2 regions of the Priestia sp. RMT2NF4 genome follow, and region 2 is predicted to be linked to the other one. Evidence: a T-box and tRNA genes for the amino acid it is inferred to sense, from the RefSeq annotation. Region 2 holds a T-box; the other holds one or more tRNA genes.
The links. A T-box is a leader RNA that pairs with one kind of tRNA and senses whether it is charged. The one in region 2 lies ahead of leuS (leucine--tRNA ligase), so its partner is inferred to be a tRNA-Leu.
Positions count from the first base shown of each region.

Region 1: it has a tRNA-Leu gene. The T-box ahead of leuS (leucine--tRNA ligase) is inferred to sense a tRNA for this amino acid. The anticodon was not compared.

Region 1 is NZ_JBLQZO010000001.1:407,528-422,846, forward strand. Features, by position in the region: gene ACMX9J_RS02035 (DNA topoisomerase III) at 1-291, shown strand, start outside; gene ACMX9J_RS02040 (YrvL family regulatory protein) at 590-1,027, shown strand; gene ACMX9J_RS02045 (FAD-dependent oxidoreductase) at 1,268-2,602, shown strand; gene ACMX9J_RS02050 (GerAB/ArcD/ProY family transporter) at 2,628-3,755, opposite strand; gene ACMX9J_RS02055 (hypothetical protein) at 3,781-4,014, opposite strand; gene ACMX9J_RS02060 (GerAB/ArcD/ProY family transporter) at 4,111-5,232, opposite strand; gene ACMX9J_RS02065 (hypothetical protein) at 5,737-6,006, shown strand; gene ACMX9J_RS02070 (phospholipase D family protein) at 6,374-7,768, shown strand; tRNA gene ACMX9J_RS02075 (tRNA-Trp) at 8,009-8,082, shown strand; tRNA gene ACMX9J_RS02080 (tRNA-Leu) at 8,109-8,190, shown strand; tRNA gene ACMX9J_RS02085 (tRNA-Gly) at 8,211-8,282, shown strand; gene ACMX9J_RS02090 (Na+/H+ antiporter NhaC family protein) at 8,499-9,899, shown strand; gene ACMX9J_RS02095 (GerAB/ArcD/ProY family transporter) at 10,098-11,198, opposite strand; gene ACMX9J_RS02100 (Ger(x)C family spore germination protein) at 11,219-12,442, opposite strand; gene ACMX9J_RS02105 (spore germination protein) at 12,432-14,054, opposite strand; gene ACMX9J_RS02110 (hypothetical protein) at 14,201-14,425, shown strand; gene ACMX9J_RS02115 (GNAT family N-acetyltransferase) at 14,508-15,020, shown strand; gene ACMX9J_RS02120 (YjcZ family sporulation protein) at 15,209-15,319, shown strand, end outside.
Region 2 is NZ_JBLQZO010000004.1:45,317-60,635, forward strand. Features, by position in the region: gene ACMX9J_RS17815 (TIGR01212 family radical SAM protein) at 1-806, opposite strand, end outside; gene ACMX9J_RS17820 (YtzC family protein) at 976-1,239, shown strand; gene ACMX9J_RS17825 (hypothetical protein) at 1,252-1,407, shown strand; gene ACMX9J_RS17830 (MDR family MFS transporter) at 1,566-2,753, shown strand; gene ACMX9J_RS17835 (GntP family permease) at 2,911-4,233, shown strand; T-box leader at 4,645-4,863, shown strand; gene leuS (leucine--tRNA ligase) at 4,928-7,342, shown strand; gene ACMX9J_RS17845 (rhodanese-like domain-containing protein) at 7,582-7,893, shown strand; gene ACMX9J_RS17850 (sporulation protein Cse60) at 8,108-8,287, shown strand; gene ACMX9J_RS17855 (NAD(P)/FAD-dependent oxidoreductase) at 8,292-9,563, opposite strand; gene ACMX9J_RS17860 (putative polysaccharide biosynthesis protein) at 9,774-11,417, shown strand; gene ACMX9J_RS17865 (pseudouridine synthase) at 11,468-12,184, shown strand; gene ACMX9J_RS17870 (DeoR family transcriptional regulator) at 12,407-12,628, opposite strand; gene pepV (dipeptidase PepV) at 13,037-14,440, shown strand; gene ACMX9J_RS17880 (hypothetical protein) at 14,433-14,648, opposite strand; gene cysK (cysteine synthase A) at 14,775-15,319, opposite strand, start outside.

The DNA of each region.
Region 1 (15,319 bases), on a different contig from region 2:
GTGCTCGTTTGTTCAAGCCTTGAGTGCAGCTATAGACGCGCAAAAGACCCTAAACTATCGAACCGACGCTGTCCGCAGTGTCATAAACGAATGGAAATTCATTCAGGAAAAGCAGGTACGTATTTCCAATGCCGTTCATGTCAAGTAGTTGAAAAAGCCGAGGACAAAAAGAAAAAGATTTCAAAACGAGAAGAACGAAAGCTTCTTAACAAATACAACGATGACGGAGCATTTGGTTCAAGCTTGGGAGATGCTTTAAAACAAGCTCTTCAAGATAAAAAAGATAAGTAAAGTAGAAAAGAGACTAGGACAAAAAGATTTTAGACAAAGTGAAAAACGAACCATTGATCAAGATGTTTGATTCGTGGTTCGTTTTTTTTGTTGTGGTAAATGTAGGTTTCGTGTGTAGGTCTTTCTAGCAGTTGATTGGAGGACAAGGGGAAGTCTTTCACGGAAGTCAACGGCGGTGTCCAAAGTGACTCCGCTCATGTGTACTAGTTGTTTGTTTTTAGAATGGATTCGTTTCGTTATGTCTCGTCCTCTTTTTGGTATAATACGGATTGAATCATAAGTAAGGTGGCATGGAACAATGAAAAGAAAAAGCAAGGGAATGGATCTTTTAATTGCGTTCTTTATAGCAGGAGCGATGGTACTAATCATTTTAGCTATCTTAATGGGAAGCTACTTTTTTGGTTTTATAGGCTTCCTTAGAGTGATGGGAGTGGAGTATGACTCTTACTGGGCCATATGTTTATTTCTATTTTTTATTTTTGTGTTTGGCTCTATCACAGAGCTTTTTTCAAAGGCGCTTATTTTTTTAATGAAGAATGCTAGGATGAACAGAGTATTATTTGTAGCATCTGCAGCTTTTGTGGACATATTTTTTACTTTTCTATCGGTTTATATAGCAGACTTGCTTATAAGCGGAATCCGTGTATCTATTTTAGCGATGATTATTTTATCCGGTTTATTTTTTTTGTTAGAGAGTGCATTGGATAGTGAGTTTCTACGTGAAAAAACAAGCTGATGAAATTGTTCATCAGCAGCGCATCAACAAAAAAAGTGCATCATATCAAGCTTCAATGCTATTTAAAGAACTCTGTAACATATTTTTTTAAAAAAGTATGTGATTTTTTTCACATATCTCTTGAAAAAGAACAAACATGTTTGTATAATAAGAATTGTAAAAGATATGTGAAACATTTCACAATATATGTGAAAAACTTCACAAATTATATTTTCTATAATCCTAAGGGGGATATCATCTATGAAAATTGCAGTAGTAGGGTGTACACATGCAGGAACAGCAGCAGTGAAAAATATGGCAGAACTTTATCCAGAAGCTAAAATTACAGTTTATGAGCGAAATGATAATGTTTCATTTTTGTCTTGTGGAATTGCGCTCTATGTAGGCGGGGTCGTAAAAGATGCAAATGGTTTATTTTACTCTTCACCGTCTGAATTGCAAGAGATGGGTGTAAATATGAAAATGAAACATGAAGTGACGAATATTGATACAGAAGACAAAAAAATAGCGGTGCGAAACTTAGAAACAAACGAAGAATTTGAAGATACATTTGATAAATTAGTGATGACGACTGGATCATGGCCGATTATTCCAAACCTTGAAGGCATCGATTTAAATAATGTTGTGCTTTGTAAAAACTATCAGCATGCTAATCACATTATCGAAAAAGCAAAACAAGCAAAAAAAATCGCCGTAATTGGTGCGGGTTATATTGGTGCAGAATTAGTAGAAGCCTTTGAAGTATATGGAAAAGAAGTCACGTTCATTGATAGTGCTGATCGTATTTTAAATAAATATCTTGATCCAGAGTTTACAAGCTTGATGGAAACGGAATTTAAAAAGCGGGGAGTTACATTAGCATTAAACCAAGCGGTTACTAAATTTGCAGGCAGCGATGGATCTGTTGAAAAAGTAGTGACAACTGCAGGTGAATATGAAGCGGATCTTGTTATTTTGTGTGTTGGCTTTCGTCCAAACACAGACTTAGTAAAAGGGCAGGTAGACATGCTTCCAAACGGCGCAATTGTGGTTGATGAATATATGCAAACAAGCAAAAAAGATATATTTGCGGCCGGAGATAGCTGTGCGATTTACTACAATCCGATTAAGAAACATGCCTATATTCCGCTTGCTACAAATGCGGTTAGAATGGGAACATTAGTTGCTCAAAACCTTGTTAAACCGACGATCAAGTATATGGGAACACAAGGAACATCAGGCTTGCATATTTATGATTACAATGTTGCATCTACCGGCATAACTGAAACAGCGGCTTCTCTTTTTGATATGAATGTGAAAAGTATCACAATATCAGAAAATAACCGACCAGAATTCATGCCAACGTACGAAAATATTACGTTAAAAGTAGTATATGAAGAAGAAACGAGACGAATTGTAGGTGCACAGGTTATTTCTAAAATTGATGCTACTCAAGCAATTAATACATTGTCTGTATGCGTACAGCAGGAAATGACGATCGATGAGCTTGGTTTTATGGACTTTTTCTTTCAACCCCACTTTAATAAGCCTTGGCATTTCTTAAACCAAGCAGGGCTTCAAGCGCTTCAAGCATAAAAAAGCAGGTGACTACCTGCTTTTTTTATGTAGATTTTATTATCTTTTTTATTTTTATTTTAGCTGGTTTAAAACGAATCCATCCTATGATAAGAAGAATAAAAGGATATAAAGCTCCCATCAAAAAACTATAGGGAATCCACGTTTCGGCTAACCATGTTTTTTGATAGGTAATGGTTGGGTACACAATAATGGAAAAAGTCGTAACAATTAATCCCATCGGTAACGTTAGAAATCGAGTTTCATTGATGTTAAAAATATGACAAAGTCCAGCGATGGAAGCATGAAAATAAAGAGAAACTTTAAAGAAAAGAGTAAGAAACCATATAATGGCAATAATTACCTCGATTCCTTGCAAAAAATTTCCCACCTCAATTCGCTTAGCCATTTCATATACGGGAAACATGGTAGTTGAAGAATGATAAGAACCAATAACGATTATACAAGAAAAAATAACAATTACCATAATAAATCCACCTAGCAGGCTGCCGCTCATTAAAGCTTTAGCTCCTTTTTCAGGTTTTCTTAAATGAAGGGGGAAAATCATCATCAAAGGAGCAAAAGTAAAATAAGTAATGCTAAGAAAGATAAGAACCGAATGAGTCAGTGGTTTTAAGTGAATGTCCATTAAAGGCATAAGATTTTCAAGTTTCATTTGAGGAGTTAGTGAAAAAATAAAAATTCCGAGAAGGCCAACAAACCACGGGAAAAAGATTTCACAGCAGCGTGCAATTGTTTCTAGCCCGAGTCTTGCCCCGAACACAACCACAAGCATAAAAATAATATGAATAGCAAGCAGCGGCGTTTCCATCATAATATGGGTATTTAAAAAACTCCCGACGTAGTATACAATGCGGCTGCACGTTATGACAGTAGATAGGACAAATAAACAAGATACACCTTTTCCTAGATATTTTCCAAATACTACATCATTGATTTCTACCAGATTTTTATCTTTAAATAAAAGTCCGAGAGCTATATATACTTTCACTAATACAAATCCGCATGCTACTCCGAGAATAGCCGGAATCCAAGCAGTTTGCTTAGAATCAACAGTCATAGCCGCTGGAGCAATAACAATTGTGCTTCCAATTGTATAAAGCATGACGAGCATACGAAATTGAATCGTTGAAATTTTAACTACAGGTTTCACGGTATTCACTTCCTCGTCTTACGTATTAAGATAATAAATGAAGTAAAAATATGCTGATTGGTCTAAAGATAGCAGCTGATAAATCAGAAGGATTTGGAACATACAAACCCAGTGCTTTACAGATGCTTACGGACGTTCCAATTGCAAGAACTGTGTAGAATAGCCATAATTCTTTCTTCGCTTTTTTTTGCCGTAAGTTAGGTACTTCAAACCAAATGACGAGCGTGCAAACAATAAGTAACCCCAATACCCCTAGCATAGACTAGCTCCTAAACATGAATAATTAATGTTATATTTTCCAGAAAAATAACTACTTATACTGAAGGTGCATTCTCTATTAAAGGTTTTTGATTTTTTAGTCGCTGTTAGAAGAATGCTGCTTTTTGTTTTGAATAAATCCTGCAATTAAAAGGAAAAGCGGATATAAGATGCCTACAAGTAAGCTGTAGGGAATCCACGTTTTTGTATCCCAATCTTTTTGATAAGAAACGCTTGGATACACAATAAGGGAAAGTGTAATCATGATGAGTGCGACTGGAAAAGAAAATAGCTTGTAGTCCTTTATATGAAATACATTGGCAAACCCCAAAAGAGTAGCGTAAAAGTAAATGCAAAGCTTAAAAAAGAGAGTAATAAACCACAAAATAGCAATGACTACTTCAATTCCTTGAAGAAAGTTTCCTACATCAATTCTTCTTCCTAATTCATAGCTTGGAAACATGGTGATTTGGGAGTAATAAGGACCAAGCACTAAAATTCCGAGTAAGATTAACGTAACCATCACTAGTCCACCGGCTATATTACCTATATAAAAAGATTGAGTGGACTTTTTTGTGTCTGGTGTATGGGAAGGAAAAATCATAAGCAGAATCGTATAAGTCAAAGAACTCATGCTTAAAAACGTTAAAACAGCCCGAATAAAAGCTTTTGGATGTATTTCGAACACAGGCTGAATATGCTCTATTTTAATTTGCGGAATCATAGACAAAATCAGAAGTCCGAATAATCCGACAAACCAAGGGAATAAAATCTCGGCACTTCGTGCAATAACTTCTATCCCTAGGCGTACTCCTACGATAACCACACCCATAAATGCAATGTGGATGGCTGTAAGCGGCGTGTAGGGAAGAATTTGTGTAGTGAGAAAATTCCCTACATAGTAAAGAACTTGACTGCTGATAAACAAATTGGATAATACAAAAACAGCAGAAACAATCTTTCCAAACAGTTTACCTAAAATTTTTTCGTTCATTTCCATCAGCGTAAGCGTTGGAAACATTTTTCCTAGTGAGGTAAAAAGCAAAACTAAGCCAATTCCTGATGCTACACCGAAAAGTGCTGCAATCCAGGCGTCTTGATGAGCATCAGCCGTAATAGCGGCAGGCACAACAATAATTGTGCTTCCGATGCTATATAAAGTTACTAGCTTGCGAAATTGCGCAGCCGAAATATTGATTTCATTAAGCAAAATGAGCACATCCTTTTGCCATATACACGAATTAAGTGATCCAACGGAATAATAAGTGACTTAAAGGTTGAAACATTGCTTCTACCCAATCAGAAGGGTTCGGTAGAGGCAGCCGAAAGATTTTTGCAAGAGCTATTATGATACTGATTGTCATGAATACAATAAAAATTTTCCGTTCTTTTTTATGAGAGTGTTGAGGTAATCTTTTTATTTCCATCCATATAATCCCTGCACAAATGATCAAAAAGGAAAGAAACAAGTGCATGCAGTCAACCCCAATATATTTTGACGTTCAAATAAGCTATTCGTATGATGTCCGCTAAAGAAAGTGATTATACATTTATGTAAAATATAGAAAGTATTTCAAGGGATAAAAGATATCATTGGATGCTCTTAAATAATAAAGAAATTTGTTATGCGGAATATTTACGCAGCTTCAACCTATTGAAACGTCGTATGAATAAGTGGAAAAATGCCACACTATAGAGTGAACAAATGGAAAGGAGCACTATGATGAAAAAATTCCCATATAACAAAGATAAACAACAATCATTTCAAGCAGCACAGCAGGGGCATAAAGAAGCAGTAGATGCATATGAACAGGCAAATGAAGCTAAAAATGATGCATCCTATGGACATGAAGCGAAGCAAGCGATAGGTGAAGTGAACGAAGCCTCTCAGCAAATCGAGAATGCGCTTGAAAATGCTTCTGAAACACAGCGTCAGCGTTTAACTGAGTTTCAGCAAGACATAAAAGATATGGAAAACGACCTTAATCAATAAAAGAGCCGCTGTTTTACTTACACTTAGAGCAGGTTCACAATAGGGTATAAATTGCAAAAGCAGAAGATAATGAACTTCTGCTTTTTTTTATTGGCAGAGTGAATGTAGGTTTCGTGTATATAATTGCTTCTAGGAGTTGTTTGGAGGGCAAGGCGAAGGCTCCTATAGGGAAAACAGAATAGGTGAGACCCTGCAGGAGCGGAAGCGAAGGCTTGCACGGAAATCAACAGTAGTGTAACAAATAATCCATCGTTCCATTCTTATTTTAAAAGGTATAGAAGTTAAAAAAGTAAGAATCCTAATAAAAACAGAACGATAAGAATGGAAAGGGATTGTGACAGGAAACATGCTAATAAATATACTAATAATGATTGTCGTATTGTACTTCATATATGTATTCGTAACTGCAGTGGTACTGTTTTATGTCCCTTTGCACAAGGGAAAAGACTTAAAAGTAATGAATACTGAGAATTTTTACGGAAAGAAAGAATCCACAGACCGTGTTATGCTTTTGGAAAACGGTTATTTTTCAGGGCTTGTTCGGATGCAGATGATTCAAGAAGCGAGGCATACAATCGATATTGCGTACTTTTCCATCGGCAAAGGTCGTTCGTCGGATTTACTTATGGGTGCTTTATTCGAAGCTGCGGACCGAGGTATACGTATTCGAGTGCTGTTAGACGGGATCTCTCATGGGTTAAAAGGCAAGAGAAAAAATGTTCTTTATGCTCTAGCTTTCCACAATAATATTGAATTAAAGTACTATGAGCCCTTTACTATTCTTAAACCTTGGACATGGCATAACCGTCTTCACGATAAAATAATAGTAGTCGATGGCCAATTAGGTATTAGTGGAGGACGAAATATTGGAGATAAATACTTGGCCAGTCAACCGGATAAAAATTTTGTCTATGACCGTGATGTGCTGATTTATAATACAAAGCAAGAAAGTAATAGTGTCATTCTCTCAATGGAGAAGTATGTAGAGAAATTATGGAACCACCCGTATACGCGCAAAGCTTTTCCAAAGCTCAAGAAAACTAAACAATTTCGTGGCCTTTCAGGAAAGAAATTGTTAATAGATCAATACGAAGAGGCCAAAAAAGCAAACGAACCCTTTGTCCATCCTTATATTGTATGGAGAGAATCGACGATGCCTACAAGAAAGATTTCTTTTATTACAAATCCTATTCAAAGAATGAATAAAAGCCCTTTTATATGGAAAACGTTTATTAAGCTTTCCGAGCAAGCTGAAAAATCCATTGTCGTTCAAAGTCCTTATATTGTACCAACAAAAGAGATGGAACAGTATATAGATAAGTCAGTAAAATCTAAAGTGCAAAGAATTATTTTAACGAATTCTATTACGTCCACTCCGAATGCTATGGCTTTTTCTGCATACTTAGGAGTGAAAAATCGCGTCATAAAAGCGGCTTCAAAGCTTTATGAATATCAACAGCCTTATTCCATTCATGGGAAATCCGTTGTTTACGACCAGCGTTTGAGCGCAGTTGGTTCTTTTAACTTAGATTCACGTTCTGTATTTTTAAATACTGAATCTATGGTTATGATAGATAGTGAAGAATTTGCAGCCGAGCTAACAGGGGCTATTGAAACTAAAATTTCTCACAGTACGCTTGTGGGAAATGAGGGGGAACCTGTGGATTTTAATACGGATTCTCAAAAAAACGTGCCTCCTGTAAAATCTGCACTCCTCCATATTCTTTCAGTCTTCACGCGATTTTGGAGACATTTTGTATAGTTCTGCACTTTGCCTAAAAAAGGGCTTTTACAGAAAGCTTCTAAAAATAAATGGTAGAGGGTAAAAGGTGCTGCAACTGGCAGTGGAAAGTGTAAAAAGCTGTGATATGCCTCACAGTTTTTTTTGAAGTCGCCAGTACTAGTCATGATTCATAAAAAGACCTATTGACGAAATTCCATATATGTTTTATTATAATATAGCGTCGTCAATAAACGAGGTTCTTTTGAAGAAATCATTTCTAGGGGCATAGTTTAAAGGTAGAACTACGGTCTCCAAAACCGTCAGTGTGGGTTCGATTCCTACTGCCCCTGCCATTTTGGAGTTATTTTTCAATTCACACGCGGGTGTGGCGGAATTGGCAGACGCGCTAGACTTAGGATCTAGTGTCTTATGACGTGGGGGTTCAAGTCCCTTCACCCGCATCTTTACTTTTATATATTGCGCGGAAGTAGTTCAGTGGTAGAACACCACCTTGCCAAGGTGGGGGTCGCGAGTTCGAACCTCGTCTTCCGCTTCTTTTCAAAAGCAGTTTGCATGTGCAAACTGCTTTTTTTGTTGTAGAAATAAAGATTTTTACTATGCTGTTTTTAATTAGAAATAGTTTATTCAATCAGTGCTGCTTATACGTATTGTTTTCATGAATATACACATATTATTGGGGTTACATTAAAAGCTAATGAACGATACGTGAAGACGTCTAATATGGTTTTTAAGATAGGGGGAGAGTCCTATGGAATCTAGTTGGTTTTCAATTATACCGTTTTTAATTGTTATTCCAATAGCTATTTTCACCAAACAAGTGCTGCCAGGGTTGTTTTTAGGCTTATTAGTAGGCGCTTATTTGATTGATCATTCGATTGTCGGAGGTGTTGAAAAGTTACTTCACTACGTTGTACAAGCCCTTAGAAATAAAAGTAATATAGAAATCGTTGTCTTTTTATACGCGTTTTCAGGGCTTATCGGAATGATTAAGATGGCTGGAGGAGTTAAAGGTTTTGTGGAAACAGCTGCAGAAAGAATTGATACAAGAAAAAAAGCTCTTATTTTAACCTATGTTTCAACCATTGGAACATTCAGTGCTCCCACCTTTCGTTTTGTGACGATCGCGCCCATTATGAGAGCGCTGCTGAAAAAAGTGAAAATGACGACAGCAGAGCTAGGGTTTGTTATTGAAACAACTGCTACTCCTGTTATCGTCTTAATTCCCGTGGCAACGGCATTTGTAGGATATATGGTCTCAATCATTCAAATGGCAATTGATCATCAAGGCATAAAACAAGACGCTTATTCTTTGTTTATTCAAAGCATTCCTTATAATTTCTTTTCGATTGTGATTATTTTAGTAGGGATTTATTTCAGCTTTTTTCATCATTCAACGTCTACGGCTCCTATGAAGCTCGAGGAAGAAGACGAAAAAGATTGGCATGATTGTCATCCTTGCGTATCGAAGGATTTGCCTTCTAAGCCTTGGAATTTGTTAGTACCTTTACTTGTTGTGATTTCACTTACCTTACTTTTAACATGGTGGAGTGGACATCGTAAGAGTCACACCTTTTTTGAAGCATTTATTAAAGCAGACGTGTTAGAAGCGATGGTAGTAGCTTTAATTATGACTACGTTAATTACCCTCATTTTTTTCTTGTTTCAGCGCTTTACATTACAGAATTTGCTTAATGGTTTTATCACAGGAGGCAATGACTTGATGTCCGTTATTTTGTTGTTATCGGTAGTATGGGGATTATCCGCTGTTACAGAAGACTTAGGTTTTTCAAATTTCGTGACGGCACATTCTAAGTGGATTCCTCAAATGTTTGTCACTCCGTTCATGTTTATCTTTGGAGCCGCTATTTCTTACTTTATCGGATCTGCTTGGGGAACGTGGGGGATTTTAATGCCGCTTGGCGTATCGCTTGCAAGTTCTGCAGATCTTTCTTTGCCGTTAATTATCGGTGCAGTGTTTGCGAGCGGTTCCTTTGGAGCGTTTTCTTCACCTTTAAGCGACGATACGAATACCATCGCCAAAATATTAGATTTATCTGTTATTGAATATGCCAAGTATAAATTAAAGCCAGCTTTAATTGCAGCGGGAATAACAGTTGCTTTCTATCTTGTTGTATCTTTCTTATTTTGAATGAGAAAAATAGCCGTCTAGTATCAATTTTTCATTTTTTTTAATTTAAAGTATGCATACAGTCCTAATGACAGGCACACTAGCATGATACAAGTAAGCGGAAATAAGATGGTATTAACAAAATGATCATAAAACCATATATACACGCACATCACCTCGATAATTTTAACGCCATTTTTTCTATTTAGTAGAGATATACTATCTGTGCTGCTTCTTCCTATTTTTCAAAAAGGCGATAATCAGAAGCAGTAGGGGTACGATAGAAAATAGCGGCATATGCAAAAGAAATCTTGCTACGTGCAGTCCTTCATAAAGGTGTTCTTGAAAATTACTAGCGATTGTAATCGACAAAAACAGCACAATGATACCTAAAGGATACGCTAGACGGGAAGGAGATTTAATTTTAAATAAAGTAGCTGTACCTATTATAGAAGCATAAAACAAGATGCTAACTTTGAAATAAATCCCAATCACCATAGCGAACATAAAAAATACATCTAGACGCTCTAAAAAATCAGCTACTTGGATCGTTTGGACAGTACTAAGAAGAGGGAACTGTGATCTTGTCGTCAGATCAACTCCAAGCACGCTAATGTTAATGATCATCGTAATAATTAGATTAATTCCGCTTAATCCCGTTGCGCATAGCATGGTGACACTCGCTTTTTTGGGATTGCTCAAATAAGGAAGAAGCATGGTAAATACAATAGCCTCTGTGAAAGGAAAATACAGCGTTTCGGTCAAAGCAACTTTGGCAACAGGAAGTATTCCTTCTTTTAATACCGGCTGCAAGTTCTTAAAATCAACTAATCCTGAGCTAATAATTAAGATGAAGCCTGCAATAGCTAGAAAATACATAAAAATAAACAGAAGCTCTCCTGATCTCGCTATCGCTTCAATTCCTTTTCGGGTTATATAGATAATGACCAGCATCAATAAGGCATTGGCAATAAATAAAGGCGTATCGGGATAAGCAAAAGTAAGAAGCATTTCTCCGAAATCTCTTAGAACTCGTGATGCATCGTATAAAAAATAGACAATGTATACAAATGCAAGAAGTGTTCCCAATACCTTACCTAAAATTTTCTGCATGTATTCTGTAGGGAGGAGGTCCGGATAGTAGGAATAGAGCTTATGATAGACTAAGAAGAAAAAAAAGCTGCACAGCATTCCAATTAAAATAACTAGCCATGCATCTTGCTTCGCTCTCATTGCAAGAGGAACTAATAAAGCGCTTCCCAGTTCGAATAATACCATGAGAATGAATAATTGAGTGGCGCTGATTTTTGCTTTTTCCATATAGCCAGAACCTCCTTACCTCATTGTTGTTTTTCTTTTACGCTAGAGAGAAACGATTTATTGCGCAGACCCGTTCGGCGAATGTAAGCTTCTACTGTAACGTCTACATCTAATTTTGGAAAATAAACGTCATCCCATTCTGATTTGAATTTTTCCCATTGGTTAGGGCGCGTGCGTTCCAGTGCTTCTCCAAACCCAAAGATGTCAACTTTGTCTGTCTGAGCTTGTTTAATAGCTGTTTGTAATTCTTTTTTTATTTCTTTACCCGCAGCTTTTTCCATTTTTTTGATTACGGCAGGTTGACGGGTATCAACAGGGACCTCCACTTCTCCAAGATCGCCTTCTACGCGAGTGTGAACGGACACATAAGGTTTTCCTTTTTTCATTTTTACAGATACATCCGTTTTTTGACGAACTGTTTGATAGGCAAGCGCTTCTTTTTTTCCTTTCCAGTCTATATTAATATCCGTTCCTTGTATTTTATCAAGAATCCAAACGCTACCTCTGGCTGGACTATTGTACAACCAGTCGATTAACTTTCCATTTTTAAAAACAGCAATGCCAGAAGCGCGAAGGGTAGCTTCTGGTGCGCTTTGCTGGAGGTTATCTAATTTTTCTGCTTGTTGAGGATTTCCAACTAAATGAAAACCCGAGACTAGTGCTTCTCCTCCGGGAGATTCGAGAGACCTCATCACTTCTTGAAAGGAAACCTTTAGATTTTCTCCCCATTTTCTTTGAGTGAACTCCAGCGTTTTCATAATTTTGTTTGCTGGAATTTTATCGACAGGCGTTAGTGCTTTTACCAAATCAGCAGCACTTGACTGGTGTGCGATTACTAGGGAAGTCGTAATTCGAAACTCAGGATCGCGATCAATAGAATCAATAAGAATGTTAATTCCTTCTTCACGCGCTAGTTTTTCTCCGATCACGACTAAGTTGGTATGGGCATAATAAAGTCTTCGGGAAATTCTAGCTGAAGCGCGTCTGCTTGCTTCAACTAAATTATCGCCAGAAGCAGAATAGATCGTAACAGGCGGACTTTGAGTACCGCCGCCCCCTTGTAAGCCAGCTACGTTTCCGGGGTTAATAATTTGAAAGGTAAGCTCATACCGCCCATCTTTCGTTTTATCAATGCCCATTGCCGATACAAATGCAAGGTCTGTTAATTCTTTTTTACTCCAGCAGCCAGTAAGCAATACCATCATTATGGTCATTACCAGTAAAAATAAACTTTTACGTTTCATTTTGATCATCTTCTTCCATTTCCTGGTTAATCATACCTCTTGAAGAAGGAGGCTCAGGCTTTTGATGTTTGCTTTGACGAACTTTGTTATCACTAATTAATTTAGGTCTTCTTCTCATCGTCCACCAAGGTAACCGCAGCAATGTATCTTCATTGCTTGCAGGAATAAAGGGTGCTAATGGGGTCATGTAAGGAACACCAAATGAACGTAAGCTGCATAGGTGTCCAACCCCCATTAAAAGAATAAGGATAATGCCATAGAAGCCGAATGTAGCCGCTCCTAGTATAAATAAAAAACGAATTAAACGCGCTGAAATAGCCATATCGAAAGACGGTGTGGCAAAGCTAGCAATGGCTGTAATCGATACGATAATAACCATAGCTGGTGAGACGATCCCCGCTTGAACTGCTGCTTGCCCAATAACAAGGGCTCCGACGATCGATACAGCAGAGCCGATAGCTTTTGGTAAACGAATCCCCGCTTCACGCAAAATTTCAAAGGTGACTTCCATAAAAAAAGCTTCCACGAACGCGGGAAATGGAACCGATTCTCGCTGTGCTGCAAGAGCTACAATAAGCGTCGTAGGTACCATCTCTTGATGAAATGTCGTAACCGCTACATATGTAGCAGGCGCGATAAGTGAAATCATAAACATAAACACCCGCAAAAGACGAATGGACGTCGCAATATCAAAGCGTGCGTAGTAATCTTCGGCCGATTGGAAAAATTGAATGAACAACGCTGGAGCAATAAGGACAAAAGGAGTTCCGTCCACAAAAATAGCAATTCTTCCTTCCAAAAGGTTACCTGCCACGACATCGGGTCTTTCTGTATTATAAATAGTTGGAAAAGGAGTGACCGTTTGATCTTCAATCAGCTGCTCAACATAACCTGATTCCAAAATACTATCAATATCAATGTTTTTTAATCGCTTTCGAATTTCTTTCACAACTTTATCGTTTGCGATGCCATGAATATACATAAGAGTGACATCCGTTTTAGTTACTCGGCCAATCTTCATCGACTCTAGCCATAAGTCGGGTGTTTTAATAATTCGGCGCACCATGGCTAAGTTTGTGCCAATAGACTCAGTAAAGGCACCTTTTGGTCCCCGCACTACCATTTGGGTAGTAGATTCTGAAATGGCACGCTTTTCACCGCCTTGTGTACTCACGCTGAGTACGCGGTTTATGCCGTCGACAATAAGAAGGCTGTCTCCTGACATCAAAGAAGAAAGTAAATCATTCCAGTTGTCTGCAAACGATATGTTGCCGATTGTTACGATGTCTTCGGAAATTAACTCTAATGCATTTTTATCGTTTAGTTCGTTTTTTTCATTATCTTTCATAAGAGACTGCAGTAAGTAATCTTGAATAGCCTGATTATCTACAATCCCTTCTATGTAGACGATAGCAGCAGCTAAGCTATTATTGCTGCCTATTTTAAAATGACGAATCACAATATCTGAGCTGTTTCCAGTTTTCTCTTTGATTAAGGTAAGGTTCTCCGACAGCAGATTCTTAAGAGAAGAAGCTGTTTGTTCGCTGTTTGTTTGATCTGCCTGAGGTTCAAGCTTATTTTTAGATTTTTGATTTTTAAAAAACGAAGGCATAAATGAAAGCACCCTTACTATAGTTTTTATTAATTTGACCAAAAACCGTATAATTATGTAATTTTTAACAAAATATCTTTTGCATGACGGTAAATGAAAATGACGACCCTATCAGGTAAGTAACCATTAGGTAAGGAGTGAAAGGAATGAAAATTATTGGAGTTAGCCTGCTGCTATTTGGATCTGTGATTGCTCTTTCTGTAGGAATTGATCTTTTTCAAGGAGCGAACGTACTGCAGGCACTATATAATGCTTTAAGCCCGTTTCGTGTAATGGAAGTGGCCGAATTATTTGTCCTTTTTTCTCTTTTGTTCTTCTTTTTTGCAGAGTCACTTTACCTTGTTTTAAAGAAGCGTCAACAAAAGCACTAGTAACTTGGTGCAAAGAGGTTTTTATCTCTTCACTATCGAAACAAGCGTATAGAAAAATAGCTTTGAGATAGGGGAGAACCACATGAACATTGAGACTAGCAGACTACTAATACGCAAATTTAAATATGAAGATTGGCAAGATGTCTACACATATACATCTGATGCTAATGTCATGAAGTACATACCAGAAGGCGTTTTTAGTAAGGATGATGCGAAGAAATTTGTAAATGAAAATATGAAAGAAAACGTTAAAAATTTTCCAGTTGTATTAAAAAACGAAAAAATCCTAATTGGTCATATCGTCTTTTTTAACTATTTTGGGGACCATACTTATGAAATTGGCTGGGTATTTAATTCCCTCTATCATCAGAAAGGATATGCGTCAGAAGCGGCAAAAGCAATCGTGGACTATGGCTTTAATACAATGAAACTGCATCGGGTTATTGCTACTTGTCAACCTGAGAATACGTCTTCTTATCGTGTTATGGAGAAAATCGGGATGAGAAGAGAAGGATATTTTAAAAAATGTATTCCAACTGAAAAAGGATGGTGGGACGAATATTATTATGCGATTTTAAAGGAAGAGTGGAAATGAGCTTTACTTTTGCGGAATTGCGCTTCCCGAGTTGTAAAGACGAAAATAAGCCCAATTTTTAAAAAATGAGCAGAAAAGCAAACCAAAACGTCTAGGCAGACATACAATAAGCTATCCATGAGAAACACCCCATGTTTGAACCTTCTTTGTTTTAGCAACAGAAAATTACGTTGAAAGGGAGTGCTTGTATGTCTAATGCTGGATGTGGATTTGGTTCTGGTTTCGCTTTATTAGTTGTATTATTTATTCTATTAGTAATTATCGGATGTAGTTGTTATAGCGGTGGTTACGGTGGCTAC
Region 2 (15,319 bases):
ATCATCTCAGAAGGGATTACTTCGAGCTGATCGCATACAAGCTTTACATATTCTTCAAATGAAAGAAATTCAACAAGGCCCTTTTCATACTGTTTGACCATAGGAGTTCCTTTTAGTAAATGAAGCAGATGAATCTTAATTCCTTGAACGTCTAATTTTGCTACTTCCCGTACCGTTTCCATCATCATCTCAGGTGTTTCTAAAGGCAAACCATTAATGATGTGAGAACAAACGCGAATACCGTGTTTTCGAAGCTTTGCTACACCATCTACATAGCATTGGTGATCGTGTGCCCGGTTGATAAGCAGTGAAGTTCGTTCATGAACAGTTTGCAGTCCAAGTTCTACCCATAGATAAGTTCGTTCATTTAATTCAGCCAAGTACTCCACCACATCGTCGGGGAGACAGTCAGGGCGCGTGGCGATAGAAAGCCCAACAACTCCGGGAAGCTTTAAGACCGCTTCATATTTTTCACGAAGCTCCTCAACAGGAGCGTGAGTGTTAGTGAATGCTTGAAAGTAAGCAACGTATTTTCCGTCTTTCCATTTATGATGCATTTTTTCACGGATTTCGTTAAATTGTGTCACAAGATCATCCGCTCTGTTTCCAGCGAAATCTCCTGAACCGGCAGCGCTGCAAAACGTACAGCCGCCGTGAGCTACCGTGCCGTCTCTGTTTGGACAATCAAATCCTCCATCTAAGGCTACTTTAAATACCTTATGGCCAAAGTGGTTACGTAAGTGGTAATTCCAGGTATGATAACGTTTGTTTTCAGATTTATACGGAAATGGGTTTGTCTGATTCAAATCAGCAACCTCCTTTTTACATGCAATATACATCAACAAATTGTATCAAAAACGTGAAAAAGTGCCAAACAAATTTAAGGATGCTTATATTTAACAGGTTCTTCTTGTCGTAAAGGAGAGTAAAGTTGCGCAAAATAAGACAGAAATGAACGAATAGGAGGAATAGACAATGACAACTCGTCAAGCAGTGGATCAACTTATGCAGCAGTGTGAAGATGCTATTCGCTTTGGACAAGGTCAGTTACAGGAAGGCATGAAACAAGAACATTACAATGATACTGAATATACAAAAGCACAGGAAAAATTAGAAAATGCTTATAAAGAAATTGAAGAGTTTTCTCACAGTGCAAATGCACAGCAAAGAGAGCAGCTATATCGCATGCGCCTGCAAGTTCAGCAGCTGCAAAATAAATTGATTACAACTCAGCATTAAGGAGAGGATTTTATGGCAACTCGTTCAAATCAAAATAACCCGGAACAAAAAACAAAAAACGGGATCAACAGCAATGATATTGAGCTAGGAAAAGATTTTGATCCTGTAAAAGAATTAAAAGCACGGAACAGCAAGCGTGCCCAGCCGGTTCGTTCGAAGCAAAAATAAGCGGTAAAAAGGTGATTTTGCATGATATTGTCATGTGAAATCACCTTTTTAAATAGTCAGCGAATTTCAAATAAATTGTCTATATGTAAAAGCATTGCGAACCCTTTAAGAAAAGACTAGAATGTACGTTGGCATTCGAATAGATAGGGGGGAGATCAATGCCCAAGTCACTTTGGTTTTTGATTATTGGTATGCTTGTAAACGTAACGGGAGCTTCGTTTTTATGGCCTCTCAATACAATTTATATAAATGAACATTTAGGAAAGTCGTTATCCGTTGCAGGAGTGGTTCTTATGCTGAACTCTGCTGCAAGCGTAGTGGGTAATTTACTAGGGGGAACGCTTTTTGACAAAATTGGAGGATATAAATCCATTTTATCAGGAATTATTATTACCCTTGTTGCATTAGTGGGACTGGTGTTTTTCCATGGTTGGCCTACATACGTTGTTCTCTTGGTTATTGTAGGGTTTGGATCTGGTATTGTGTTTCCATCTATGTATGCAATGGCAGGCTCAGTCTGGCCACAAGGCGGAAGAAAAGCATTTAATGCGATGTACGTTGCTCAAAATGCAGGAGTGGCTATTGGCGCAGCGGTAGGGGGCGTTGTAGCATCCTATTCATTTACGTATATTTTCTTAGCTAATACAATTTTATACGTTATTTTTCTTCTTATTGCTATTTTTTCATACCGTCATATTTCGGTTACAGTTGGGCAAACGAATGTCCTTAATGAAGCCGGTAGTATTCAGCACAAAACGAAACTGACGGCCCTTCTTATTTTATGTACAGGATACGTATTATGCTGGGTCGCGTATGTTCAGTGGCAAACAACGATTGCTACGCATACGCGTGAGTTGAATATACCTCTTTCTAGCTACAGTTTGCTTTGGACGATTAACGGCATTTTAATTGTAGTCGGTCAGCCTTTGATTGTGCCTATCATTCAAAAAGTAGCAAAGACATTAAAAGTACAGGTTCTAATTGGAACGGTTATTTTTGTGGCTTCTTTCATCATCGTGGTGAATGCCACAACATTTTCGCAGTTCTTAACAGCAATGATTGTGTTAACAGTTGGAGAAATGTTTGTTTGGCCAGCAATTCCAGCTGTCGCAAGTCAGTTAGCTCCATCAGGAAAAGAAGGGTTTTATCAAGGCGTAGTCAACAGTATGGCTACTGCAGGTAAAATGATTGGCCCTCTCTTTGGAGGCGTTATTTTCGATGCGTTTAATATGTCTACCCTGTGCTATTTATTAATTGCACTATTGTTATTTAGCATGTGTACAACATGGATATACGATTATAAATTAAAAGAAAAACGTCAGCGTTCACTAACCATCTCTAAATAAATAGAGGTGGTTTTATTTTTGACTGTTCAATAAACGTAGGAATGTCTTCAGTATTCCTTTAATAATATAGTAAGGGTCGTGACAAGCAAAGAAAGGAGTATATACCTGTAAAAATGTAAGCGTTTTCTAATTATATGACTTCTTGGGGGGCTAGAATATGCTTAGTATGATTGGATTAATTGGAGGATTATTGCTGCTCATTGTATTAACGATGAGAGGCATGAATTTATTTATAGCAGGTCCGCTTAGTGCTTTAGTTGTTGCGTTAACAAGCGGAATGCCTTTATTTCCACAGCTGGTGAAAGAAGGAGAAGCAAATTTTGTTGGGAATTATATGTCTGGTTTCACAGGATTTATTGCTTCTTGGTATTTAATGTTTCTATTGGGCGCCGTTTTTGGAAAAGTGATGGAAGACAGCGGGGCCGCTGATAGTGTTTCTCGCTGGATTGTCAGTAAACTAGGAATGAAAAGAGCAGTGTTGGCGATTGTACTTGCCTGTGCGGTCTTAACATATGGAGGAGTCAGTCTGTTTGTAGTAGCATTCTCTGTCTATCCAATGGCTTTAAGCTTATTCAAACAAGCTGATTTGCCGAGGCGGTTTATCCCTGCTGCTTTAGCATTCGGTTCCGTTACGTTTACGATGACCTCGGCTGGATCGCCTGAAATCCAAAACTGGATTCCAATTGAATATTTAAAGACTAGTCCGTATGCAGGATGGGAAGTTAGTTTAGTTGTAGCGGTAGTGATGGCTGTATTCGGCTACTGGTGGTTAAAGCGCTTGATTTCAAAAGCAGTTAAAAATGGAGAGCGTTTTATATCACGCGAGAAAGATCCAGCAGTAACGGAAAATCAGTCTCTTCCTAATCCGTTATTAAGTTTGCTTCCGCTTGTGGTCGTGCTCATTATTTCTTTTGCACTTCATAAGCCGCTTCAGCAATCTGCGTTGATTGTCGCACTTTTAAGCGGTATCATTGTCACATACATTGTGAACCGAAAACACTTTAAAGGATTTTGGAATGCAGCATCAGAAGGGACGCTTGGAGCGTTAATTGCAATTGGGAATACAGCTGCTGTCGTAGGTTTTGGAGGGGTTGCTAAGGCTGTTCCCGCGTTTGGAGTGGCTGTAGATGCCATGACGCATATTCCAGGCAGTCCGTTGATAGGGGGAGCTATTGCGGTGAGTGTTATCGCGGGGATGACAGGTTCGGCTTCAGGAGGTCAGGCGATTGCTTTGCCAATTTTAGCCCCTCACTATCTAGATGCTGGTGTAAATCCAGAAGCTCTCCATCGTGTAGTAGCTATATCTTCTGGCGTATTAGATTCCTTGCCTCATAATGGTTATGTCGTCACCACAATTAATTCTATTTGCGGAGAAACTCATAAAGATGCGTATGGATCAGTTGCAGCGATGACGGTAGTTGTTCCGCTTGTTGGTCTCGTACTTGCGATTATCCTGTTTTCTTTTGGATTTGGTATTTAATAATAGCTGTTAAAGAAAGTAGAGGCGGGGACAAAAGTATTTTAGCTGAAGGAAGATCCGAACGATAAATCGTTCGGATCTTTTCATTATTATGGTGAACTCGGCTTTTATGTGTTTAGTTGCTTTAAGCTGTTGATTGGAGCGCAAGATGAAGCCTTGCACGGAAATGAACAGTTTTGTAGCAAGGAGTCCAGATATCCTATTTATTCAGCTTTAGATAGGATTAACTTAATTATGTCTAAATCTCTTTGTTTGGCGTTGTATGTATGTTTTTGGGAGAAGTTGTTCATATATAAGAATGAAAGAGGGGATTTAGCAACAAAGCAGTGAGGCAGTGTAGAAACTTTTACAAAATCCGTTGAACAACTTGCAGTTTGCGAACATATTATTTACAATACAAGGTAGTATGATGTAAAAACTATGATAAGGAATAGTAGTGAACGAAGCGAGCTAAGAGAGCTGACGGGTGGTGCGAGTCAGCAAACGGGCGTTCATGAACTCACCTTGGAGTTGTAAATGTGAAGTAAAGTAACATTTACCGTCTATCCGCGTTAAGGAAAATGAGTGAGTACATAATTGTGCTAATTTGGGTGGTACCGCGGGAAGTTTATTCAACCTCTCGTCCCTTTGTTTGAGGGATGAGGGGTTTTTTAGTTTAATTAAATACAGCTGGAGCGTACAAGGAGGATTATGTATGGCTTTTAATCATGAAAAGATCGAACAAAAATGGCAAAAAGTTTGGGAAGAAAATAAAACATTTAGAACAACAGAAGATGAAGGAAAGCGTAAGTTTTACGCATTAGATATGTTCCCTTATCCATCTGGGGCGGGTTTACACGTTGGGCATCCAGAAGGTTATACAGCAACGGACATTTTATCTCGTATGAAGCGTATGCAAGGATACAATGTACTTCATCCAATGGGATGGGATGCATTCGGACTACCTGCTGAGCAGTATGCATTAGATACAGGAAACGATCCGGCTGAGTTCACTGAACTTAACATTAATAATTTCCGTCGTCAAATCAAATCGTTAGGTTTCTCTTACGATTGGGAGCGTGAAATTAATACGACTGATCCTAACTACTACAAATGGACGCAGTGGATTTTCTTACAGCTATATAAAAAAGGCTTAGCTTATGTGGATGAAGTAGCTGTTAACTGGTGTCCTGCGTTGGGAACAGTACTTGCAAACGAAGAAGTTATAGATGGCAAAAGTGAGCGCGGTGGGCATCCGGTTGAGCGTCGTCCAATGAAGCAGTGGATGCTTAAAATCACAGCTTATGCAGATCGTTTACTAGAAGATTTAGATGATCTTGATTGGCCAGAAAGTATTAAAGAAATGCAGCGAAACTGGATTGGCCGCTCTGAAGGAGCTCACGTTCACTTCACAATTGATGGATATGACGAAACATTTACTGTGTTCACAACGCGTCCTGATACGCTGTTTGGGGCAACGTATGCCGTTTTAGCACCTGAACATCCGTTTGTGGATAAAATTACGACAGCCGAACAAAAAGAAGCGGTAGAAGCGTATTTAGATCAAATTAAAAGCAAAAGCGATTTAGAGCGTACAGACTTAGCTAAAGACAAAACGGGCGTATTCACAGGTGCTTATGCAATTAACCCTGTAAACGGTGAGAGAATGCCAATTTGGATTGCTGACTATGTTCTAATGAGCTATGGTACAGGTGCAATTATGGCTGTTCCTGCTCATGATGAGCGTGATTATGAGTTTGCTGTTAAATTTGAACTGCCGATTAAAGAAGTAGTAGCGGGTGGAGACGTTTCAAAAGAAGCTTATACAGGCGACGGCGAGCACGTTAATTCAGACTTCTTAAATGGTCTAGACAAAGAAGAAGCAATTTCAAATATGATTCAGTGGCTTCAAGCAAATGAAAAAGGTGAAAAACAAGTAACATACCGTCTGCGTGACTGGTTATTCAGCCGTCAGCGCTACTGGGGTGAACCGATTCCTGTTATTCACTGGGAAGATGGCACAACAACTGCAGTTCCTGAAGATCAGCTTCCGCTTGTTTTACCAAAAACAACTGAAATCAAGCCGTCAGGTACAGGTGAATCTCCATTAGCAAACATTGATGACTGGGTGAACGTTGTAGATCCGGAAACGGGCAAAAAAGGGCGCCGCGAAACAAATACAATGCCTCAATGGGCAGGCAGCTGCTGGTATTACTTACGCTACATTGATCCAACGAACAGCGAAGCATTAGCAGATGCAGACAAATTAAAAGAATGGTTGCCGGTTGATATTTATATCGGTGGAGCTGAACACGCTGTTCTTCATCTATTGTATGCTCGTTTCTGGCATAAATTTTTATATGATATCGGCGTAGTTCCAACAAAAGAGCCGTTCCAAAAACTGTTTAACCAAGGTATGATTCTTGGAGAAAACAATGAAAAAATGAGTAAGTCAAAAGGTAACGTTGTAAACCCAGACGAAATCGTAGAAAGCCACGGTGCAGATACGCTTCGCCTTTACGAAATGTTTATGGGACCGTTAGATGCATCCATTGCTTGGTCAACAAAAGGGCTTGATGGTGCACGCCGTTTCTTAGATCGTGTATGGCGTTTACTTATCGAGGATAATGGTGAATTAAGCAGCAAGGTTCAAGAAAGCAATGATACTACACTTGAACGCGTATATCACCAAACGGTGAAAAAAGTAACGGAAGATTACGAAGGTCTTCGTTTTAATACAGGTATCTCTCAACTTATGGTATTCATCAACGACGCATACAAAGTTGATGTGCTGCCAAAGCAATACGTAGAAGGATTTGTGAAGCTATTAGCACCAATTTGTCCTCATACAACTGAGGAATTATGGAGCAAACTAGGCCACGAAGATACGATTTCATATGAAGCTTGGCCTGCGTTTGATGAAGCGAAACTTGTAGATGATGAAGTGGAAATTGTCGTTCAAATTAACGGTAAAGTACGTGCAAAATTAAACGTACCTGCTGAGGCATCTCGTGAAGAGCTTCAAGATATTGCAATGGCTAATGAAGATGTTCAAGAGTTCATTGAAGGTAAGACAGTACGCAAAGTGATTGCTGTGCCTGGTAAATTAGTAAACATCGTAGCTAATTAAGTATTGATGTAGAACAGTCCTCCTGACTAAAGAGCAGTCAGGGGGGCTGTTCTAGACCTAAGGGCCTGATGTCCCCCTTTCGGGGTTGACATCAGGCCCTTAGTTAAACCTTTAACTACGATTGGAAAAGCTTAGGTAGGCTGCTGCTTAAGCTTTTCTTATTTAGTGGCATAAAGGTATTTGAATTTGCTACAATAGCGATAGCAAGCTGAATGAAAGAATAGAGAGGAATGACGAAGATGGAAGAAGTAAAAGTGATTACGCCTGAAGAGCTTCAAAAACGCGTTGAAAATGGAGAAGAGCTTCATTTAGTTGATGTTCGCGAAGATGAGGAAGTAGCAGAAGGAATGATTCCAACTGCTAAACACATTCGTATGAATGATATTCCAACTAATGTGGATTATTTCGATAAAGAAAAAGAATATATTTTCATTTGCCGTTCTGGACGCCGCAGTGAAAACGTATGTTACTACCTTCAAGAACAAGGTTATAAAGTAACAAATATGGTTGGCGGTATGTTAGAGTGGGAAGGAAAAACGGTTAATAAATAAGAAAAAGCGCCTTTGACAGGCGCTTTTTTCTTTTGGAATGAAACTTCTACCATTCGACTAAAATGATAGTAGCAAAACAAATGATGACTAAATCTATAAAAGTCTTCATAAAAATAGAGGTAGGAAGAAGTTGGAAATCAGTACGAAAGCCATCATTGAGAGAAGCAGTCCATTCTGATTGAAACAAATTTGATAGGACAAGGTGGTAGAAGCTATGATACAGGTGAAAATGTTTGATAAAGAGCATGAAAAAGATTTAGAGTTTGCGGTGAACCGATTTTTACGCAAATTAGAAGATGAAGACGTCGTGGATATTAAGTACCAAGTCACAGTGGATGTTGATCGTGATGAGCAGGTGTACTGTTTTTCAGCCATGGTTATGTATAAAGCCTAGCATATTATGCTAGGCTTGTTGCAAATTCTCCTGCATTACTGCCAGCCAAACGGCCTGTTACAAGGGCAGAAGTAATATTGTATCCTCCAGTATATCCGTGGATATCAAGAATTTCCCCGCAGAAGTAAAGGCCTTGCATAAATTTAGAAGACATTTCTTTTGGGTGAATTTCTTTAACGGATACTCCGCCTCCTGTGACGAAGGCTTTCTCTAAAGAAAGTGTGCCGTTTACAGCAAATTCAAATCGTTTGCACATTCTCGAGAATTCTCTCAGTTTTTCATGCTGAAGCTGTCCCGCTAGCGCTTGGCTATCAATGTCTGCTTGCTCGAGTAAAAATAATAGATAGCGTTCAGATACAAAACCTTTTAAAACATTTTTAATCGCTTTTTTCGGCTCTTCTTTTGTTGTTTTGACTAATTGTTGAAAAATCTCTTCTTCGTTTTGGCTAGGAAATAAATCAAGAGACATTTGAACAGTGTTGCTTTTTTGTTTCTTTAACTCTTTAACAACATATTGGCTGCAGCGAAGAGCGGCAGGGCCAGAGATACCAAAGTGAGTGAAAATCATATCCATCTGATGAGTGATGACAGGTTTGCCTTTTTTATTAAGTACGCTTAGTCCTACGTTGCGAAGCGATAGACCTTGAAGCGTTTTTGTTTTAATAAAGTGTTCGCTAGATGTAATAGGAACTTCTGTTGGGTAAAGTTCAGTAATTTTATGACCTGCATCTTTTGCCCATTGATAACCGTCTCCTGTCGAACCCGTATGAGGCACTGATTTTCCGCCTACTGCAATCACAACGCTTTTCGTTTGGATTGCTTCTCCGTCTTGAAGTACAACTTCTTTCACGGTGTTGTTTTCATAGTTTACGCGTTTAACGGCTGTGTTTGTGCGAATTGTTACACGAAGACGGTGAAGTTCACTAATTAATGCATCAACAACAGATTGTGCTTTATTGCTAACCGGAAACATACGCCCGTGATCTTCTTCTTTTAATTTAATTCCAAGGCCTTCAAAATAGGAGATGATATCTTCGTTATTAAAAACAGAAAACGCACTGTATAAAAAGCGTCCGTTTCCTGGAATGTGTTTAATAAGTTCATCAATCGGAAGGCGGTTTGTTACATTACAGCGGCCCCCTCCAGAAATGGCAAGCTTTCGTCCAAGTTTATTGCCTTTATCAATTAATAATACGTTTGCACCTGACTCACCAGCTGCAATCGATGCCATCAAACCAGAAGGTCCTCCTCCGATTACGACTACATCATATATCATACTTTCACCAACCTGTCTATTCTTAAAAAATTTTAGTTTGTTCACTGACAAATCTCTCAACATTGGATAAAATGGGCTATAGTCTTTGTTTTTTAGCTTGTTGACGAGTGTGAGTGAGTATAAGACCTTTCTTAGTGTATACTCTCACTTGCTTCTTTTCAATTCTATCATTATTATCAGTATGTAACATTAAGTATCGGAGGCAAACGTATGTCTGATTCAAAATTGTTAAGAGGGACCTTTGTGCTAACGCTTGGCACTTATGTATCCCGAATTCTGGGAATGATTTATTTATTTCCATTTGCGATCCTTGTTGGAACCGTAGGGGGAGCACTGTTTGGTTATGGATATAACCAATATGCTATTTATTTAAGTATTGCTACAGCCGGTATGCCAATGGCCGTATCGAAATTTGTATCAAAATATAATGCACTCGGTGATTATTATACGAGTAGAAGAATGTATCGGGCCGGCATGAAATTAATGCTTGTCACAGGAATACTTGCATTTTTACTTTTATATTCGTTAGCGCCTGTTATGTCTAGAATTACACTTGGAGGTTCTGATTTAAATAACTCCTTAGAAGATGTAGTAATGGTTATGCGAATGGTTAGTGTTGCGTTAATTGTAGTACCGATGATGAGTTTAATGCGAGGATTTTTCCAAGGTCACCAGTCTATGGGACCCACAGCTGTTTCACAAGTAGTTGAACAACTTGTGCGGGTTGTCTTTTTATTAGCATCCACTTATATCGTCATCAAAGTTGTACATGGGAGTCTTGCGCTAGCCGTTGGATTTGCTACAATGGGTGCTTTTGTAGGAGCTCTTGCTGGACTTGCCGTATTAATTTGGTACTGGAAAAAACGAAAGCCTCATCTCGATAAAATGGTGAACGAGCAGACGGTAACGCCTACGCGTATTTCTACCGTATCCATTTTTAAAGAGCTGCTTACGTATTCATTGCCCTATGTATTTGTCAGCTTAGCTATTCCGCTTTATCAGTATGTGGATCAATTCACATTTAACCGTGCGATGGTAGCGGCTGGACAAAAAGAAATAGCGGAGTCCATGAACGGAATTGTTCAGTCTTATGTTCCAAAGCTTGTGATGATTCCTGTTTCATTAGCTACTGCATTCGGTTTGACTCTTGTACCAACGATTACACGTTCATTTGTGAATAAAGATTATAATGTATTGCAAAAGCAAATTGATCAAACATATCAAACGATTATGTTTCTTGTGCTGCCAGCATCTGTAGGGTTAATGGCTTTAGCTGGTCCAGCATATACGTTTTTCTTTGGAACAGATGCATCGGATGCGGGTGGAAATGTCTTGCTTTATTATGCACCCGTAGCTTTATTGTTCTCATTTTTCACGGTTAATGGAGCTATTTTACAAGGGATCAACAAACAAAAGTATGCTGTTTTAAGTCTATTATTTGGATTGATTGTGAAAATTGTCGTGAACGTGCCATTTATTCTTATGTTCCACGAGATCGGTTCAGTTTTAGCGACAGCACTAGGCTATATCGTATCTCTTGTTTATATGTTTGCGCTTATTCAAAAACACGCAAAATATAACTACAGTGAGTTTATAAAACGCTCTGTGCTCATTCTCATTTTTGTTGCGATTATGGGAATCAGCGTAAAAATTGTTTCAGTAGTAATTGGTCTGTTTACAACCCCAGGACGATTCTCTGCCACGGTTATTACGATTATAGGAGCAGCAGTAGGCGGCCTTATTTACTTTATTATTACCTATCGTTCAAGCCTGCTTGAAAAAGTAATGGGAGCGAGGGTAACAGGTGCAATTGAACGAAAGATACTGCGCCGAAATAAACAGCGCAGTGCATAAGAAGATGACTCGTTAGAGTCATCTTCTTTTCAAAAAAAGGAGGATATTACATGCGTTTGGATAAATTGCTTTCTACCATTGGGTACGGAAGCCGAAAAGAAGTTAAAGGTCTTTTAAAGACTGGAGCTGTTAAGGTAGACGGTACAGCGGTTAAAGATGCTAAGGTACATGTTAATCCAGATGAACAAGAAATAACTGTGCATGGCGAAGCCGTTTCTTACCGAGAATTTGTTTACTTTATGTTGCATAAGCCGCAAGGTGTCATATCAGCGACGGAAGATTCTCTTCATGAAACAGTTTTGGACTTATTGGAAATTGACGATGCTGTGTATGACCCATTTCCGGTAGGGCGTTTAGACAAAGATACAGAAGGGCTCTTGCTGCTGACAAATGATGGTCAGCTTGCACATCAGCTGCTATCTCCTAAAAAGCACGTTCCTAAAACGTATTTTGCAAAAATTAATGCGCCGGTGACTGAAGAAGATGCTGAAGCATTTAGACAGGGTGTCACTCTTGATGATGGATACGTAACAAAATCAGCAGAGTTAAAGGTACTAACAAGCGGTGTGGAATCAGAAATTGAATTAACGATCGTTGAAGGGAAATTTCATCAAGTGAAGCGTATGTTTGAAGCAAGAGGAAAAAAAGTAACGTATTTAAAACGTTTATCTATGGGAGCTTTGCTATTAGACGAGTCGTTAGATTTAGGAGAGTACAGGGAGTTAACGGAAGAAGAACTAGCTTTATTACAAAAATCAAATGCCTAAGAAGAGGCGAAAGAAAAAGGAACCTAAGTCTAAAATGGTTCCTTTTTTTGTCCACTTTATTCGACAAGTGAAACATTTCACGTTAAAGCACTTAAACGAGTACCAACTCTGCTTGACGTGCAAATGGAGCGGGGGACTATGCACTCGTCCAAGTCTTGACTTTCTACTGCGTAGAATTTTATCTCTATATATAAATCACTTACTACCCTTGAAATAAACTTACTAGGATGACATCTTGACCTTCTTTTGCGTAGTCGTCCATGTACCGCGACTTGGGCTGCGAACTAAATCATTATATGCTAACACATTCAAGTCACGCTGAATGGTTCTTGGTGTAATACCAAATTCGTCTACGAGCTCTTGCGTTGTAACTGTTCCATTTTTACAAATGAACATATAGACCGATTTGATACGAGTTAGCATTCGATTAGTTGAAGGTTTCAAAAAACCACTTCCTTATTCGTTTTTCGTAAGGCACAACTTCTTTATAACTCTGAGATGTCAAGCACTATTTCAGTCCTTATTCTTATTGTACACAAAATCGACAGAAAAATAAAAGAGAAAACGCAAATTAACACAATATTTACAAAAAATGATATAAATATGTAATCCTTTCGTAACATCTCCTTCCTCTATTTGCACATTTTTTATAGTATATGTAAACAATAAACAAATAGAATCCGTTTTTATCGATTGTGCCTACAAATTATTTCCCGGAATTTTGACTCTGTAAACCTTTGATATGAAAGGAAAGAGACAATTATTTCTTTCTATATAAAGGTATGATAAAGTTAAATTTACCAATAGTAATGATAGATACAATCTGTAAAAGCAGGCAAAGGAGGCACACAGATGACAGCAATTAATTGGAAAGAGGAAGTGCAAAAAAGAGAAGCTGAAATTCTAGCTGAGACGCAGCGTTTTTTGCAAATTAAAAGTGTTTTGACAAGCACAGAAAAAAAAGAAGAGCCATTTGGACCTGGAGTTGCTCAAGCGCTTCACTTTCTTTTAAACAAAGGAAAAAATGACGGGTTTTCCGTCAAGAACGTAGACGGATATGCAGGTCATATTGAAGCGGGAGAAGGAAAAGACCTTCTTGGCATTTTGTGTCACGTAGACGTCGTTCCTGAAGGAGACGGGTGGTCGGTTGATCCATACGGCGGTGAAATAAAAGACGGGAAAATTTTTGCTAGAGGAGCAATCGACGATAAGGGCCCGACGATGGCTGCTTATTATGCGATGAAAATTGTGAAAGATTTAGGGCTTCCTCTATCTAAGCGGGTTCGAATGATTATTGGAACGGATGAAGAAAGTGACTGGAGATGTGTGGACCACTACTTCAATCATGAAGAGATGCCAACGATGGGATTTGCGCCGGATGCGGATTTTCCTATCATTTATGCTGAAAAAGGCATTACAGATGTAGAAATTCGCCAGCAGCCCATTGAAGGAACAAAGGGAAGCGTCCAGCTTACATCATTTGTCTCTGGGCGACGCTACAATATGGTTCCTGATCTTGCAACAGCTGTTCTTGAATTCCATAGTGAAACGGATATTAAAAATAAATATGATCAATTTTTAAAAGATAAGTCTTTAAAAGGTTCAATAACCGAAAAGAGCGGTGCGTATACACTTACTCTAGAAGGAGTTTCAGCACATGGAAGCGTGCCTGATAAAGGGAAAAATGCTGGGCTTACACTTCTTCGCTTTTTACACACATTAGAACTTGATGAACAAGCTAATCAGTTTGTAGGTTATGCAAATGCGTATTTAGTCCAAGATGCACTAGGAGAAAAAATGGGCTTAAATCGCAAAGATGAGGTCACGGGTGATTTAACGATAAATGTGGGAATCATGTCTTATAATCAAGAAGAAGCGGGGCACTTTGGCTTAAATATTCGCTATCCTGTATCAGCTCATATTGACGATATTATTGATACGATTAAAGAAAAAAGTGAATCTTATCAAATGACTATCAAACATTTTACAGATTCTAAACCACATCACGTCGATCAAAAACATGAGCTTATTCAAACGCTTCAAAAGGTTTACCAAGAACAAACAAATGAAGAACCTACGCTTATTTCAATTGGAGGAGGAACATATGCCAGAGCATTAGAAGCGGGTGTGGCATTTGGACCTCTTTTCCCAGGCCGTGAAGAAGTAGCGCACGAAAAAGACGAGTACATGGTAATTGAAGATTTGCTTCGTGCAACAGCTATTTATGCACAGGCTATTTACGAATTGGCTAAATAAAAAGAGGTTGAGACATAACGAAACGAATCCAATTTAAAGGTGAATAACTAGGATACATGAGCTGGACTGTTTGTGACACCGCAGTTGATTTCCATGCAAGGCTTCGCTTTCCGCGGGCGGCCGCTGAGTCTCCTCGTCGCCTGGGCTCCTGCGGGGGCTCACCTGTTCTGCTTTTCCCGCAGGAGTCTTCGCCTTGCCCTCCAATCAACTGCTAGAAGTAACGAAACCGATGAACCTACATTCACCATCACAAAAAAACGAACCATGAATCAAACATGTTGATCAATGGTTCGTTTTTCATTTGGGCTAAAATCCTTTTGTTCCAGCCTCTTTATTATTCATATGAGAATAGGTCGCTTGATAAATAACGTTCACCTGTATCGCAAGCAATACATACGACCACTTGATCAGGAGATAATTTTTTGGCTACCTCGATAGCAGCATAGCACGCAGCGCCAGATGAAGGACCGACTAAAATCCCTTCTTCAGAAGCTAGGCGTCGCGTAATATCGTAGGCTTGTTCATCTTTAATTTTTAAAATTTCGTCGTAAACCTCTATGTTAAGCGTATCAGGAATAAATCCAGGGCTTGTTCCTACAAGCTTGTGCTTTCCAGGTCTTCCTCCAGATAATACAGGAGACCCAGCTGGTTCCACAACATGAACGGTCATATTTGGGTAGTTTTCTCTTAGGACTTCACCTGTGCCCGTGATCGTTCCGCCTGTTCCAGCAGTAGCAACAAAAGCAGATAGGTCTTTTCCTAAATCGTTCATTGCCTCAATAATTTCCTTAGCAGTCGTTTTTCGATGTGCGTCAGGGTTTGCATTATTTTCAAACTGCATGGGCATAAATGCATTTGGAATTTCTTTTGTAAGCTCTT